3 regions of the Dehalobacter sp. DCM genome follow, and region 3 is predicted to be linked to each of the others. Evidence: riboswitches for the same ligand, from Rfam matches in the RefSeq annotation. Region 3 holds a riboswitch; each other region holds the start of a gene.

Region 1 (4,955 bases), 2.1 Mb from region 3:
TGACCCAGTGCGGATATGAGAGGACTTAGGATATCGATCGTTGTCAGGTTCTTTTCCTTGGCCCGCTTTTCAATGTAGTTTCTCAAGTTGGTCAGTACGAGAGTATAAACAAGGATCGCCTGTTCCTCCACAGCCTCTTCCAGAATCTCGTCAATATGTGTTTCATCCTGGACATAAGGCACCCGGCGGATTTTTGTTTTAATACCGTTAAACTGGGCCGCAGCTGCCCGGCTGACAAATTCAGCCGTCTCTCCAATCGCATCGGAAATCACGTAGATTACCGGGATTTGTTCTGTCACCCATCCATCCTCCTCACTGATTGTATGGTTTCCTTCAGCATTTCATACCTAGTTCCACAAACAGGTTCGTGACATTGGTTTTTGTAAATCGGCCAATGACTTCATAGCTTTCCTGTCCATTCTCGTTGATATAGTTTTCGACGACGGGCAGCGAGTCTACCTGATGGTGAACAAGCTTCTTGGCGGCCTCGAGAACGGATTCATCAGCCGTTGCCATGATGATATTCGGCATCCGCGTCATGATGACGCTGATAGGAACCTGATGCAGATCCGTATGCCCTAACGAAGCCTTAAGAATATCTTTGCGTGAAACCATACCTTTTAGTTCATGCCTGTCATTAATGACGATCAAGCTTCCCACATTATTGGTGAACATCGAAACGACAGCATCGTAAATAGAGATCGATTCTTTAACCGATGCCGCAATCGATTTGAAATCGCCGACCCGGAGCTGCTGCATTCTTAACGCGATGGGTGAAGGTCCGGTGTCTTCGTTGTAGAAATAGCCAACACGCGGCCGGGCTTCCAACACGCCGGCCATTGTTAGGATTGTCAGATCAGGGCGCAATGTGGCCCTATTGGTTCTCAGCTGGCTGGCAATCTGTTCTCCCGTCATCGGACTGGTTTTTTTCACGAGTTCGACTATTTTTTCTTGGCGTTCCGAAAGCTGCATATCTTCTCACCTTCTGATCATCGGTAATTACAGTGTACCTTGGCTGACGCCAAGTCTGGCGGCAGCTCTAGCTGAACTTAGATATACCATCTCTCAATTGTGATTACATAATTATATCGATACACCTTAATAATATATCACATTTAAATATTATAGACCATTTCTGCTAAATGTACAGCCTAAAATTTACGTTTTTTGGTCGGAATGTGTTATATTATTTGTTGCTGTTGTGATATGCATTCAATAGCATCATCCCAAGGTGTCTATAGTAAATTGGACGGACATGTTAACAGAATGGAAAAATAATTTGTTTTTCATGAAATATTTCTTGAAGTTACTGCATTGGAAATGCTACAATTATTTTACAATTTTCACTAAATTACAATTAAATTAGAGCAACGACAATAGCAAACCTGGCGAAAGCCAGGGACGCAAAGCCATGGGTCTTCCGGATATTCCGATGACTGCCAGGCCGCCGAATCCGCTCAGGTTTGTTATTTATGTCGCCATACCCTTTTGTTGGCGATTTTTTGTTAACTCCATTTCAGAAAGGAAGAATACCGTTGCGCCAGATAAGTGTTAACCGGCTTCAACAAGGTGCTGTGCTTGGACGGACGATTTTCTCACACAGTGGGCGTGTCCTTCTCGGAAAAGGTGTCATGCTGACCCATTCTTATATCGACCGTTTAAAAGAGCTGGGTATCAGTATTGTCTATGTGGACGATGAGGAATCGAAAGATGTCGTCATCGAAGACGTTATTTCCGATGAAAGCCGACGGGAGGCCATTAACACCTTGGAGCATTTTGCGGAAGCAGTTAGGATCGGCAAAGAGCTTAGTGGCTTTCAGGTGAAGAAAGCGGTCAATAACATAATAGGAGATATTCTGTTTCAAAAAGATATCTTTATCAGCCTGACGGATATGCGCAGTTATGACAATCAGATCTATACGCATTCTGTGAGTGTTTGTGTCCTTTCCATCATCATCGGTAAGGCACTGGGACTGGATAAAGAAACTTTGGAAGCGCTGGCAACCGGTGCTTTGCTCCATGATATCGGAACCGTCAAGCTACCCAAGGATTTACTTGCTAAACGGGATGTCTTTACTGCCAAAGAAACTGAGCTGTACCAAACCCACACCATCCATGGCTATGATATCCTTCGTACCAAAAACGATTTGAATTTACTCAGTGCCCATATCGCGCTGCAGCATCATGAGTGGCTGAACGGCAGCGGCTATCCCCGTAAATTATCCGGTAACCGTCTCCATACCCTGGCCCAAATCGTCGGGCTGGCAGACTTCTATGATAACCTGGTTAATGACGGTCCAGGGCATAATCGGATCGTGCCCCACGAAGCCTGTGAAATCGTAATGGGGTGTGCCAATAAGCTGTATTCGCAGCAGCTGATTGTTACATTTTTAAAGCATATTGCTGTTTATCCCACAGGCTGCACAGTCAAACTGAGTACCGGCGAAGTCGGAATTGTTGTCGACCAAAACAAAAGTCTGCCGATGCGGCCAATCATCCGGGTTCTCATGTCCGATAAGGAGATGTCGCATGTTCAAGCCAAAGAATATAACCTGATCGAGGATCTGACGACCTTCATTGTGACTATGGTTGAGTAGACTGTTTTCAGGGGACAAATAATAAGTAAAAGTAATACTTTCTGACATACGAAGAAAGGCCGCTGTCTACGAGTAATTCGTTTGGCAGCGACCTGTATTAATATTAATTTGGTGTTCAGTATATTAACTGGAATAGAAATCGATACTGAGATTAAAAAACAACCTGAACCAATGGGGAAAATCCTGACACTTAGGCCAGCAGACTGAGATCACCCAAACAGCCCAGTGTATTGACACATTCCTTAAGCAGCCCTAAACGGGCATTTCTGACCGTAACGTCATCGTCCATGATCATGACATCCTCGAATAACTTTTCGATCAATGGAACGGCTTGCGCCGCAATGTGATAAGCTTGAGTGAATTCGGCAGCACGTAGGGCATCACTGACAAGGGGTGCTTTTTCCTTTAGGAGTGCGGCTAATTCGATTTCCGAGTTTTCCTTAAGATCAGCACTGTTCCATCCATCGGTGGTGGATTTTTTACTGAGGTTCATACAGCGGGTATAGGCATTGAGATAGGGAACAAAGTCATTTTGTTCTCTGTTCTTGGCCAGCGCTTGTGCTTTTTTCATCGTTCGGTATGGGATATCGGCGCCACCGGCAATCACCGCATCGATGATATCATAGCGCAGTCCGGATTCCTGCATAAGGTAACGGATTCGCTGCCCAAAGAAATCGATCAGGGCTGGTTCGATATCCGCTAAGGGTTCTAATGGAATACCTTGTTCCACAAAAATTCGATAAGAAGCTTCGATCAACTGCCGCAATGACAGATCAAGTTCATCTTGGATCAGCAGTCCAACGATACCCAGTGCTTGGCGTCTCAGCGCATATGGGTCTTGGGAGCCTGTCGGCTGAATTCCGATACCAAAAGATCCGACAATCGCATCCAGCTTATCGGCAATACTCACGACTTTTCCGGTATACGACACCGGCAGGACATCGCCGGCAAAACGCGGGCGGTAATGTTCCAGAATCCCAGCGCATACTTCTTTCGGTTCACCGTTTCCTGCGGCATAATAAGCGCCCATGATCCCCTGCAGTTCAGGAAAATCATAGACCATATGCGATACGAGGTCCGCTTTGGCTAATAGCGCCGCACGGTCGACCAGTTCTGTTTGCTTCGGATCGAGATTCATCGCGCTGGCAACTGCTGCTGCCAGTTGACGTAACCGTTCCACACGTTTCCCGACTGTACCGAGCTTTTCCTGATAGGTCACCCGGTTCAGTTTGTCGATATTGGTATGAAGCGGCTTTTTTAAATCTTCACGGAAATAGAAGGCAGCATCCTCTAAGCGGGCCTTCAGTACCTTCTTATTACCTTCCTTAACTAGATCAAGTGATGTGCTGTCCCCGTTACGAACCGTAATGAAATAAGGAAGAAGCCTCCCATCTTCGCCTCTTACTGGGAAGTAGCGCTGATGTTCTTTCATGGGTGTTGTGATGACTTCTTCCGGAAGTACCATATAGCTGACATCCACTTCACCAAGAAGTGCTGTCGGATATTCAACCAAATGGCTGATTTCCGTAAGCAAATCATCATCCTGATCCACTTTTCCCCCGACCTTCGCCGACAGAGTCTGAATTTGGCCCCAGATATTCTGCTTCCGTTTTTCATGATCAGCAAGGACATAGACGGTTTCTAACGCATCCACGTAATCACCCGGACAGACGAGCCGGGCGAAAGTTCCCAACGTCCGATGGCCGCGGGTTGTCCTTCCGGACTGCAGCCCTGCATACGTCACCGGTACGACCTCATCCCCGAACAAAGCGACGAGCCAGCGAATCGGACGGGCAAAACGAATTTCCTGATCTCCCCAGCGCATGGGTTTAGGGAAGTTCAAGCCGGTGATCAGATTAAGAGAGACTTCCGGCAGAAGTTTCTCTGTGACGTCGCCTTTTTGCGACTTTAAAGCATAAACGTAGGGAACACCATTTAATTCTTTAATGTAAAGCGCATCCGTACCAACGCCCTGGCCGCGGGCAAATCCTTCGGCCGCTTTGGTGGGTTTACCATCTGCGTCATAGGCAGCCTTTTGCGCCGGTCCTTTGACTTCCTCACTGATATCTGCCTGCATTTCATCCAGACTGTTTATCAAGAGCGCCAAACGTCTTGGCGTGACATAGCATTTTAAGTCTTTATAACCGATCCGCAGTTCAGTAAACAGCTTACGGGCGTTATTCTCCAATTGGGCAACAGCCCCTGGTGCAAATTTTGCGGGCATTTCTTCCATCCCGATTTCCAGTAAAAAGTCCTTACTCATTTCCTTATTCCCCTTTCTGCTTCAGCAATGGGAAGCCAAGTTCTTCCCGCTGAGCAACATATGCTTGGGCACAAAGACGGGCCAGATGCCTGACC
Region 2 (4,955 bases), 400 kb from region 3:
CAGTCCGGCAAAGAAAAAGATAGTCGGCCATTCGACTGACAATAGGATATCTTCCGGCTCCTCTCGGGTGATCAATAATAAAACGCTGGCACCAGCCAATGCGATGGTTGCGGATTCCAGATGCAACATCCCATGCAGCATAAATCCGCATATTGTAACAGCAAGCACGCCTAAGCATTTGCGTAAAAGAAAATGATCCTTGATCGCTTGACTTTCATCTAAGGACATTATCTTTACTTTTTTATCATCATCCACATGGAATGATTTACGATAAATCAATTTCAAAGCAACCATCGTCGCGATAAAAATGATTACAATAACACCGCCCAGATTAAGGATAAAATCAACAAAAGTCAGGCCAGTGGCACTGCCGATCATGATGTTCGGCGGATCACCAATTAAGGTAGCTGTCCCCCCAATATTCGAGGCAATAACTTGGGTAAGTAAAAATGGAATAGGATTAATACTCAGTTTTTCAGTTATCGAAAATGTAACCGGGACCATCAGCATGACCGTCGTCACGTTATCCAGAAACGCAGATGCGATTGCTGTCAGAACCGCCAGGAACAGCATAATCAACCAGGGATCTCCCTTTGCCAGCTTCGCCGCTTTTAAGGCCAGGAATTCGAACACACCGGTGCGACGGGTAATGCCGACGATGATCATCATTCCAATCAGTAAACCGATGGTATTAAAATCGATGGCTTCAATCGCTTCTTCTTGGTTAAGAATGCCTACTAAAATGACAAAGGCACTCCCGACCAACGCCACTACCGTTCTGTGTATTTTCTCGCTTATGATAAAAGCATAGGTGGTTAAAAAAATTACCGCTGCAACGATAACTTGCGTATTATGTGACATCTTTCTCCTCCATTTTAGAATAAAGATAGCCTTGGGAGCCGATTAGATATTTTAAATTTACTATCTTCCATTTTGTACAATAAGTCGTATAATTACAAGATATTTTTTTAAAAACAATAGGAAAAAGAGCTTACAGACAATACTGACCCAACGAAAGAGTATTCCATCATATCATTTGTGTCGAGAGCTGAAAGTATGCGAAATGCCTAATGAAATTGACTGCTATATCTTATTTAGGTGCAATAAAATAAATTAATAAAGTGCCTATATGAATCGGAACAAAACAATTATCTGAGAGCTTGCTTACAACTATAAAAGAACCTGAAGAAGGTATTATAGCAGGTACATTGTTGCCAGCAGACCTGTAAGAGTCATCACGACGGCGTAAGGCAGAGCCAGTTTCACCATTTCCAGGTAAGACAGGCGAATCAGCGGTGCAAGTGCAGAGGTCAGCAGAAACAGGAATGCGGCCTGACCGTTTGGTGTAGCAACAGAAGGGATATTGGTACCCATGTTAATCGCAACTGCCAGCTTGTTGTATTGCTCCAACGCAATGCCTCCGGCTTGAAACGCTTGCTGGGTCTCAGTCATGTATACCGTAGCAACAAAAACGTTGTCACTGATTGCCGAAAGGACCCCGTTAGCTGCAAAGAAAGCGACAAGCTGATTCTGCCCTTCCATGTTCAGTACCCATTGAATAATCGGCGTAAACAAATGTTGGTCATGAATAACCGCAACAACAGCGAAAAAAACGACCAGCAGTGCAGTAAACGGCAGCGCTTCTTCGAAGGCATGACCGATGCGTTTTTCTTCAGTAACCCCATTGAAGGCGGTAAGCAGGATAATAATCATCAGACCAATAATACCAACTTCCGCCAGGTGCAGTGCCAGAGAGAAGATCAACACAACACCGCACAACGCCATAACAATCAAGCGGACACGTCCGCGCATATTCCTGGCAGCATCTTTCACTTTCACATCCGCTTCCATAACCTTTCGCACAGATCCCGGAAGCTGGTAGCCGTACCCCCCAAACTTGGTAACCTCAAGGATAATCGTGGTCAGAAGTCCCACGATCAATACCGGGATAGATACCGGGGCGCATTGTCTAAAGAAATCGACGAAGTCCCATTGCATAATGGAGCCAATCAACAGGTTCTGCGGTTCACCAACCAGTGTTAGTGCCCCGCCCAGCGCAGTGCCCACAGCACCATGCATCAAAAGATTGCGCAGAAAACCGCGAAACTCGTTTAGGTCCTCATGAAGTTTCTCATCAACACTATGGTCGTGATTAATGTCGTACTCTTCGTATACTTTTTCGCTGGAAGCAAACTTGTGGAAGATGCTATAGAAACCATAGGCCACGGCGATAATCACTGCCGTAACAGTCAGTGCATCCAGAAATGCGGAAAGCACCGCACCCAGTACGGTGAACAGGAATGAAAGTGCAACTTTAGAGTGTACTTTAGTTAAGAGTTTGGAAAACAGGTACACAAGGCCTTCTTTCATAAAATAAATCCCGGCGACCATGAACATCAGAAGAAGAATAACCGGCAGGTTCATTTCAACCTCGTGATAGACTGTATGAGGGTTAGTCAGTCCGAGTACAACGGCTTCGATCGCCAGAAGCCCGCCGGCAGGAAGCGGATAACATTTCAGCGCCATTGCCAGGGTAAAAATAAATTCCACAATCAACACCCAACCGGTAACATACACGCCGGCGGTAAACACCAAAATAGGATTCAACACGAGAAAAGCAAGAATTGTTCTTTTGTACCAGTCCGGAGCGTGGCCCAGAAAATTTGTTTTGAAAGCTTGTCCGATGCCCATTTGTTTCATATGTACTATCCTCCCAAGTGAAATTGAAAGACAACAAAAAGAGAGTAACCCAAAATGGAACTACTCCCCCCCAAGAAGTTCATATTACTTGTAGCCTGGCAGTCATAGCCGCTTACAAGCAACCTTAGACCCATAGCTTTAGCGTCCTTCATTTTCACGAAGTTTGCACCAACCTATACAACATTATATGTATTTGTTGCTTTAACTTTTATATTATACCAAAAAAATATTCTTTTGGATACCCTAATCCTATACTGCACTTATCATCGCAAGACTGTTGCAGCTTTGCTGCGAAATGCAGGGTAGGTTTATTTTGTCTTCCTGAAATAAGCGTAGGTCATTGGTTCACCGACGCCACGGACCTCGCCCGCGATGACTTTGCCCAAAAACAGTGTATGCGTGCCGGTATCCATCGTACTGACTACTTCGGCTTCCATCGTGGCCAGAACATCATCCGGCATGAGGATGCCTGAAGAGCCCCGATGCGCTTTGATCCGTTCAAATTTGTCGGCATCACGGCCAGATCGGTAGCCAAATCTTCGGACTAAATCATGTCCGGTCTGATCAAGGATGGAAACAGCAAACTTGCCACTTTTTGCAATGAATTCATGGGTATAGTTATTCTTATTAATTCCAATCGCAATTTGGACCGGGTCCGATGTGATTTGGAAACACGTATTGGCCGCCTGTCCGTTATCTTTTCCGTCAAATGCTGATGTGATAATAAAGAGACCGTAAGAAATGGTCTGAACAGCTTTAACAATCGCTTCCTCCGGCTTCAAGATTTCTTTCGGAGCAGCAGGTGTGTCGGTGATTTCAGCGGTTTTATGCTCACCTGTTTTATTCTCGCCTTCTTCAACCTTCACAAAATTACTGGAATCGACACCACAAACCGGGCATGTTTCCGGCGGCGCATCCCCTTCATGAATATAACCGCAAACTTCACAACGCCATTTCATCTTTCATCGCTCCTTTTTTGTTTGCTCTTTAGCAATTTATAACCATTATAATCTATTTAACCTGATATTTATATCTTTTTATATCAGCTTCAAATAACATTTAACTATTATGTCTCTTAATCATCGTATTACTTTAACGCTATTACCCTATTTCATCCTGGTGCATTTTTAAAAGATGTTAGTCATCATCCTATCCAATTGCTGCGTATTTACGAAAGACTATAAGTTGGTATATTCCCAGTATACTTTTTTTAAAAAGGTATTCGTTAATTCCATTCGCATTTCTCTCATCGCTTTATCCCGTACAAGGTCTTTATATCTGCCAAAATCCTTTCTGGATAACGCCAGGTCATCGGTATACTTCTCAAGTATATTCCAATCGATCTTCGGCAGATTCTCTTTCTGCCATATGGCTGTTGCGATCAGCTCCTTAAAAATCTTTTCAAATATTGTATTCTGAGCGGCAGTATGCACTTTTCCTGCCTGATAATCGGCTTTCCATAAGATAAGAAAATCGTGAATATTTGTTAATTTAAACGCCCTGCCATCCCAACACAGACTCCATACTAAATCCGCTGCACGCCGTTGAAGCGGTCTTTTGGCCGGCTCTCCTCTGAATTCGGGCATGAATAATAGGGTAGCCGCCATATGGTTTCCAACCAGTTTGAGAAGTTCTTTTTCTCTTTTCTGACCATTACCAGAAAAAAACATAGAGAAGGGATACCTTTTTAGTATATCCGCCAACATCTTTGAACTGGCAACTTCATGATTTAAGAACTGACGCTTGCCATTTTCGACATAAGTCAGACCGTGATCAGACGGTTCTCCTTCGAGGACCTTCTTAAACTGGATAATCTCAGGATAATGATCCAATCTGGCTGCCAGCAGCCGAACCTTTTTCCCAATTAACCTTTTCAGCTTATGATCCAGTTCCTTGTTTCCTCTGTTGGGATTAATCTTAAACCCATCGACCCAATACGACTGATTTTCATATTTTAAAATCCCGTTGACATAGCATTCACGACTGGCGACTTCCCATTTTCCAATATCATGAAATAGACTGGCCAAGCGCAGATAAAGATCTTCCGGTGTATTACGGAATACTGCCATTGTGTGTTCCCAAACATCCAAGGAATGGTATTGGTTCTGTTCCAAGCCCTTTAAACGGGACAATTCCGGAAAATAGAAATGCCAATAACCTAATTCGTCAAGCATCCGAACTGCTTTTTCGGCGTCAGGAAGTATCAGGATAGCCGCGAGTTCCGCTGTGATCCTCTCCTTGGCTGTTCTACTCAG
Region 3 (4,955 bases):
AGCAGCTATGCTGATAAATAAATCAGAAACTAAAGATGAGCATCGCAATAAAATGGAGACTAAGGATCTCGACTTATACTACGGAAATTTCCACGCGCTCCACGCCATTAGTCTCCCGATTCTGGCGAATCAGGTGACCGCACTGATCGGACCTTCGGGGTGTGGAAAATCGAGTTTCCTAAAAACCCTGAATCGGATGAATGATTTGGTTGAGGGTGCGGTGGTCAAAGGAAATGTCTATCTCGATGCTAAAGATATTAATTCATCGGAGATTGATCCCGTTACCTTGCGCAAACGGATCGGTATGGTTTTTCAAAAACCGAATCCATTTCCCATGTCAATCTATGACAATGTTGCTTATGGGCCCCGGGCGCATGGGTTGAAGGATAAACAGAAACTGAATGAGATCGTTGAAAGAAGTTTAAGGGAAGCCGCACTATGGGATGAAGTCAAAGACCGCTTGAACCGATCCGGTCTGCAGTTATCCGGAGGACAGCAGCAGCGGCTGGTCATCGCCAGGGTACTGGCTGTTCAGCCGGAGGTCTTGCTGATGGATGAACCGGCTTCTGCCTTGGACCCCATCTCAACGGCTAAACTCGAGGACCTGATTCTGGACCTCAAAGAGCAATACACGATTATTATCGTTACCCATAATATGCAGCAGGCCGCCAGAATATCGGACTATACGGCATTTTTCTTGACTGGGGATATGATCGAATACGGGGTTACCAAAGAGCTGTTTACCCAACCCCGGGATAAGAGAACAGAAGATTATGTTACCGGCAGATTCGGATAAGGAGGATAAATAGTATGACACGAAATTCGTTTGCATCGTCTTTGGAGGAACTGAGCCATGATGTCTTAATGATGGGGAACCTGGTGGAGAGCGTTATTTCCTCCGCAGTTAAATCTTTGGAAGAACGAGACTTGCAATTGGCCGAAAAAGTCATCGCCGATGACGACACGGTGGACCATTTTCAGTTGGATATTGAAGACAAATGTTTAACGATGCTGGCACTGCAGCAGCCCATGGCCGGCGATCTGAGAACCATAGGCACGGCACTGAAAATAGTGACGGATCTGGAACGGATTGCCGATCACGCCGTCGATATTGCTGAAATAACCCTGAAGTTGAGCGATGAACCTTTGGTTAAGCCCCTTGTGGATATTCCAAAAATGGCCAAACTGGCGCGGGAAATGCTGAGAGACAGTATTACCGCGTATACGAACAAGGATCTGGACCTGGCCCAAAGTCTTATTATTAAAGAGAAGGAAGTCGACAGGCTTTACGCGTTGGTGTATGAAGATCTCTTGCACCTCATGCAAAAGGATCAAAAAAATATCGCCCAAGGCATCAATCTGCTGCTTGTTGCGCTGTCGCTGGAAAGAGTAGCGGACCATGTAACCAACCTGGGTGAATGGACGATCTATCTGGCAACAGGAAAAAGAAGAGATCTCAACGATGATCAGTTTTAATACTAAATGAATCGTATTGAAAGGATGCATGAAGTAATGAAAAAGTTATTGATACTTATTCTTGCCGGGATTCTGGCCCTGTCTGTCAGTGGCTGCGGCAACAGCGGCACCGCCCAACAACAGGCGACGATTACCGTTGCGGGATCGACGTCGGTGCAGCCGATATCCGAAGCACTGGCCGAAGCATTTATGGAAAAAAATAAAGATATCAAGGTCAATGTCCAGGGCGGCGGCTCCGGAGCGGGAATCAAATCCGCTCAGGAAGGCACAGCTGATATCGGGTCATCCTCCCGGGAACTGAAGAGCGATGAAGCCGGGCTGACGGAAACGGTGATTTGTAAAGACGGTATTTTAGTGGCCGTCAATCCCCAAAACACCGTTTCTGATCTGACCTTGGAGCAAATTAAAAAGATCTATAGCGGCGATATCACCAATTGGAAAGAAGTCGGCGGAGCTGACCAGGCCATCAATATAGTTACCCGAGAAGCGGGATCCGGCACACGGGGCGCCTTTGAAGAACTGGTCATGGGAAAAGACACGGCCATCAGTGATAAAGCCGTGGTCCAGAATACCACCGGTGCGGTTCGTGCCGCTGTGGCCGGCGATGCCAACGCCATCGGCTATATATCCATGGCCAGCATTGACGACACAGTGAAAGTGATCACGGTAGAAGGCGTGGCGGGGAATGCAGAAAACGTGATTAACGGAACCTACAAAATCCAGCGTCCGTTTCTGTATTTGACAAAAGGAGAACCTGCCGGTGCAGTGAAAACCTTTATCGACTTTGTTTTATCGGAAGAAGGTCAAAGCATTATTGAGCAGGAAGGGTTGGTTCTGGTAAAATAAGGTTGAAGTGGAAAAGTAAGAAATCACATATGTCAAGATAATTCATGAATAATTAACTGGTATTACAAAAAAGTTTTGCCGCTGCACATGGTTTCTAAAACCCATATGTCAGCGGCTGATTTTTTCCCAAAATCGTATGTTTTAGTTCATAAGGTATACTGACCACGATGTATTTATGGTAACATAAATATATTGTATTGTAGTGTAAATGAAAAACAAACGGTTAGTTGTTCATTCCATTATCATATGAAAAGTCAATCTGATCCATGGTTTTGTCTGATTTCCTGTTTTTTCAATGTAGTCACAGGGAGGAAAGGGATGGAAAATTTTTTGGTAGAACATAAATGGTTGTTTTATGCTGTATTGTTTGTGATTGGACTGGTTATTGGACGGCTGGTCAAAAAGATAATTCAAATGACCATCGATGAAGAGAACGTACGGCTTAAGGCACCGCTAGTCGTTGAAATCTTCAATGCCCTTCTTTATTGTTTTGCAGTTTGGAAGTTTGGCGTATCGTTATATGCGCTGTGTACGATGCTCACAATATCGCTTCTTTTGATGGTTGCGTTTATTGACTTTAAAACAATGCTTATCCCCAATTGGAGTGTTTATGCGATTATGGTCCTTGGTATTGCGGCCATATTCCTGAACCACGATATTTCCTGGTGGGAGAAGATCATTGGCTTCTTCGCGGGCGGAGTTATTTTACTGCTCATATACATCCTTTCCGGCGGCGGGATCGGCGTCGGTGATATTAAACTCATGGCAGCCGCAGGATTTTTTATGGGATGGAAGCTGACGCTGTGGTCGCTCCTGGTGGGCTCCATTATCGGCGGGATCATTGGGGTGATCATTTTATTAACCGGCAAAGGAAAACTAAAAACAGCCATACCGTTCGGGCCGTTCTTAGTCATAGGGATATTGAGCAGCATCCTTTTTGGTGACATGATGATTGAGTGGTATTGGCATTTCATTATCCGATAAATATCGCTAAAAGGTATACTAAAGTATAATTATGTATGGTCTCTTGGTTTCATTTACTAAAAAAAGGATTGATTTTTGTCAAACTGTCGGATATTATTGGAATTAATTGAGAAAGTTTGTAATTGAAAATTTCCGAGATAACCTGGATAATTGAGTTGAGGATGAAAACATTTCCCTGGTAGAAAAAAATAAGAGACTAATTTTAGTGTGATGCGATGATATACAGTATGCAATGGTTACTCTGTACTGTATGGAGCGAGTAGTGAAACCGGCACACGGCATCTGATGCTGTGTGCTTTTATTTTTGGATGACGAAGCGGCGATGATTATGCAGGAGGGGAATATATCGCATGCTGGAAGTAAAAAAAGTAGTGAATGCGAAGTATCGCGCGATTACCGGTTACCGATACATATCCTGGTTTTTGACTTCGATGATCTACCTGATGGATTCGTCTGCAATTACGCTAAAATACTGCATTGCCGTTGTGGTTTCTCTTTTGGTTATTACCATCAGTATCAACAGTCTGTATCTCAAAAGTGAATCCAGAGTGGCAGTCGCGAGGGTAAATATTGCCGAAAGTCTGGTCATCGCCATCCTGATGATTTCCACCGGGGGATTGGACAGTCCATTTATCTGGTATGCCATTAATCCGATTTTCATTACATGTGCTTTTTTCAAAACGGTCTACTGTTTCGTTAATCTTGTCTTTTACCTCATCGTTGCGTCTGTGACCAGCTTGCTTTTGTTCAATCCGCAAGGTCTGGCACTTCCGGACCTGATCACAGAAAAGTGTTACATTATCCTGGTATTCGTCCTGATTGTTGCCGCTATCCGCATCTTGTTTACCATGATTCAGCATCTGGATGATCAGGCTAAGGCTTTCCATAAACAAAAAGAGGAACTTCTCGGTATGAACCTCAAACTGGAACAGGCCAATGCCAGCGCCAAGAATTCCATGGAACATATCATGTCCTTGTACCGGATTATTGAAGTTTTTGCAGCAAGGGAGAACGCCCGGGATATTCTCAAACATTTGGTGAAACTGGCCAATGATATTCTGCAAACAAAGTATGCCTTCATCTGGGTAGCTCCTTTCGGAGAAGACCCTGACAGTATGGTGACCGGCAGCGTCTTTGAACCAAATGAAGACTGTCTGAAAGAACATATTACTTCATGGTTTACAACCAATGAAGCGGATGCGCTTAACCCGGCCCGCCAGGTTATTGGTTTCCAGGGGGTTCACTACTTGCTGGTTTCGCTGAAATCCGTTTCCAGATTTTATGGTTATTTTGGCATTAAGTTGGTTGATAAGAATGAACCGGATCTGTATCAGGAACTCATCAAATTTTTGGCTGATATTATTACCATGGTTCTGGAAAGGAATCACTTCGAGAAAATATCGTCCCAGTTAATGATTCTGGAGGAACAAAACCGTATCGGCAATGAACTCCACGACAACGTCTCACAGCTGCTTTTCAGCATTGTCTATGGGATACATGCGCTGAACAGCAACTGGCCGAAAATGAACCGGGAAAATATCGAACAGCAGCTCAATGTGCTGGAACAAACGGCCAAGAATGTCAGTACGGAATTGCGCACTTCAATCTACGGATTGAGTACCCGTAAACGAGGGGAACGGGTTTTTGAA

The links. Region 3 has a riboswitch for cyclic di-GMP ahead of LPY66_RS07495 (sensor histidine kinase). Riboswitches for the same ligand answer to the same signal wherever they lie in the genome.
Region 1: another riboswitch for cyclic di-GMP. It lies ahead of LPY66_RS18605 (HD-GYP domain-containing protein); the one in region 3 lies ahead of LPY66_RS07495 (sensor histidine kinase).
Region 2: another riboswitch for cyclic di-GMP. It lies ahead of nhaB (sodium/proton antiporter NhaB); the one in region 3 lies ahead of LPY66_RS07495 (sensor histidine kinase).

The regions. Positions count from the first base shown of each region.
Region 1 is NZ_CP092282.1:3,972,411-3,977,365, forward strand. It holds gene LPY66_RS18595 (pyruvate, water dikinase regulatory protein) at 1-299, opposite strand, end outside; gene LPY66_RS18600 (helix-turn-helix transcriptional regulator) at 334-972, opposite strand; cyclic di-GMP riboswitch class I at 1,369-1,452, shown strand; gene LPY66_RS18605 (HD-GYP domain-containing protein) at 1,536-2,597, shown strand; gene glyS (glycine--tRNA ligase subunit beta) at 2,788-4,860, opposite strand; gene glyQ (glycine--tRNA ligase subunit alpha) at 4,865-4,955, opposite strand, start outside.
Region 2 is NZ_CP092282.1:1,986,447-1,991,401, reverse strand. It holds gene LPY66_RS09275 (ArsB/NhaD family transporter) at 1-861, opposite strand, end outside; gene nhaB (sodium/proton antiporter NhaB) at 1,195-2,700, opposite strand; cyclic di-GMP riboswitch class I at 2,787-2,878, opposite strand; gene LPY66_RS09265 (flavin reductase) at 3,009-3,659, opposite strand; gene LPY66_RS09260 (CCA tRNA nucleotidyltransferase) at 3,879-4,955, opposite strand, start outside.
Region 3 is NZ_CP092282.1:1,585,458-1,590,412, forward strand. It holds gene pstB (phosphate ABC transporter ATP-binding protein PstB) at 8-796, shown strand; gene phoU (phosphate signaling complex protein PhoU) at 811-1,476, shown strand; gene LPY66_RS07485 (phosphate ABC transporter substrate-binding protein) at 1,513-2,322, shown strand; gene LPY66_RS07490 (prepilin peptidase) at 2,641-3,306, shown strand; cyclic di-GMP riboswitch class II at 3,506-3,589, shown strand; gene LPY66_RS07495 (sensor histidine kinase) at 3,657-4,955, shown strand, end outside.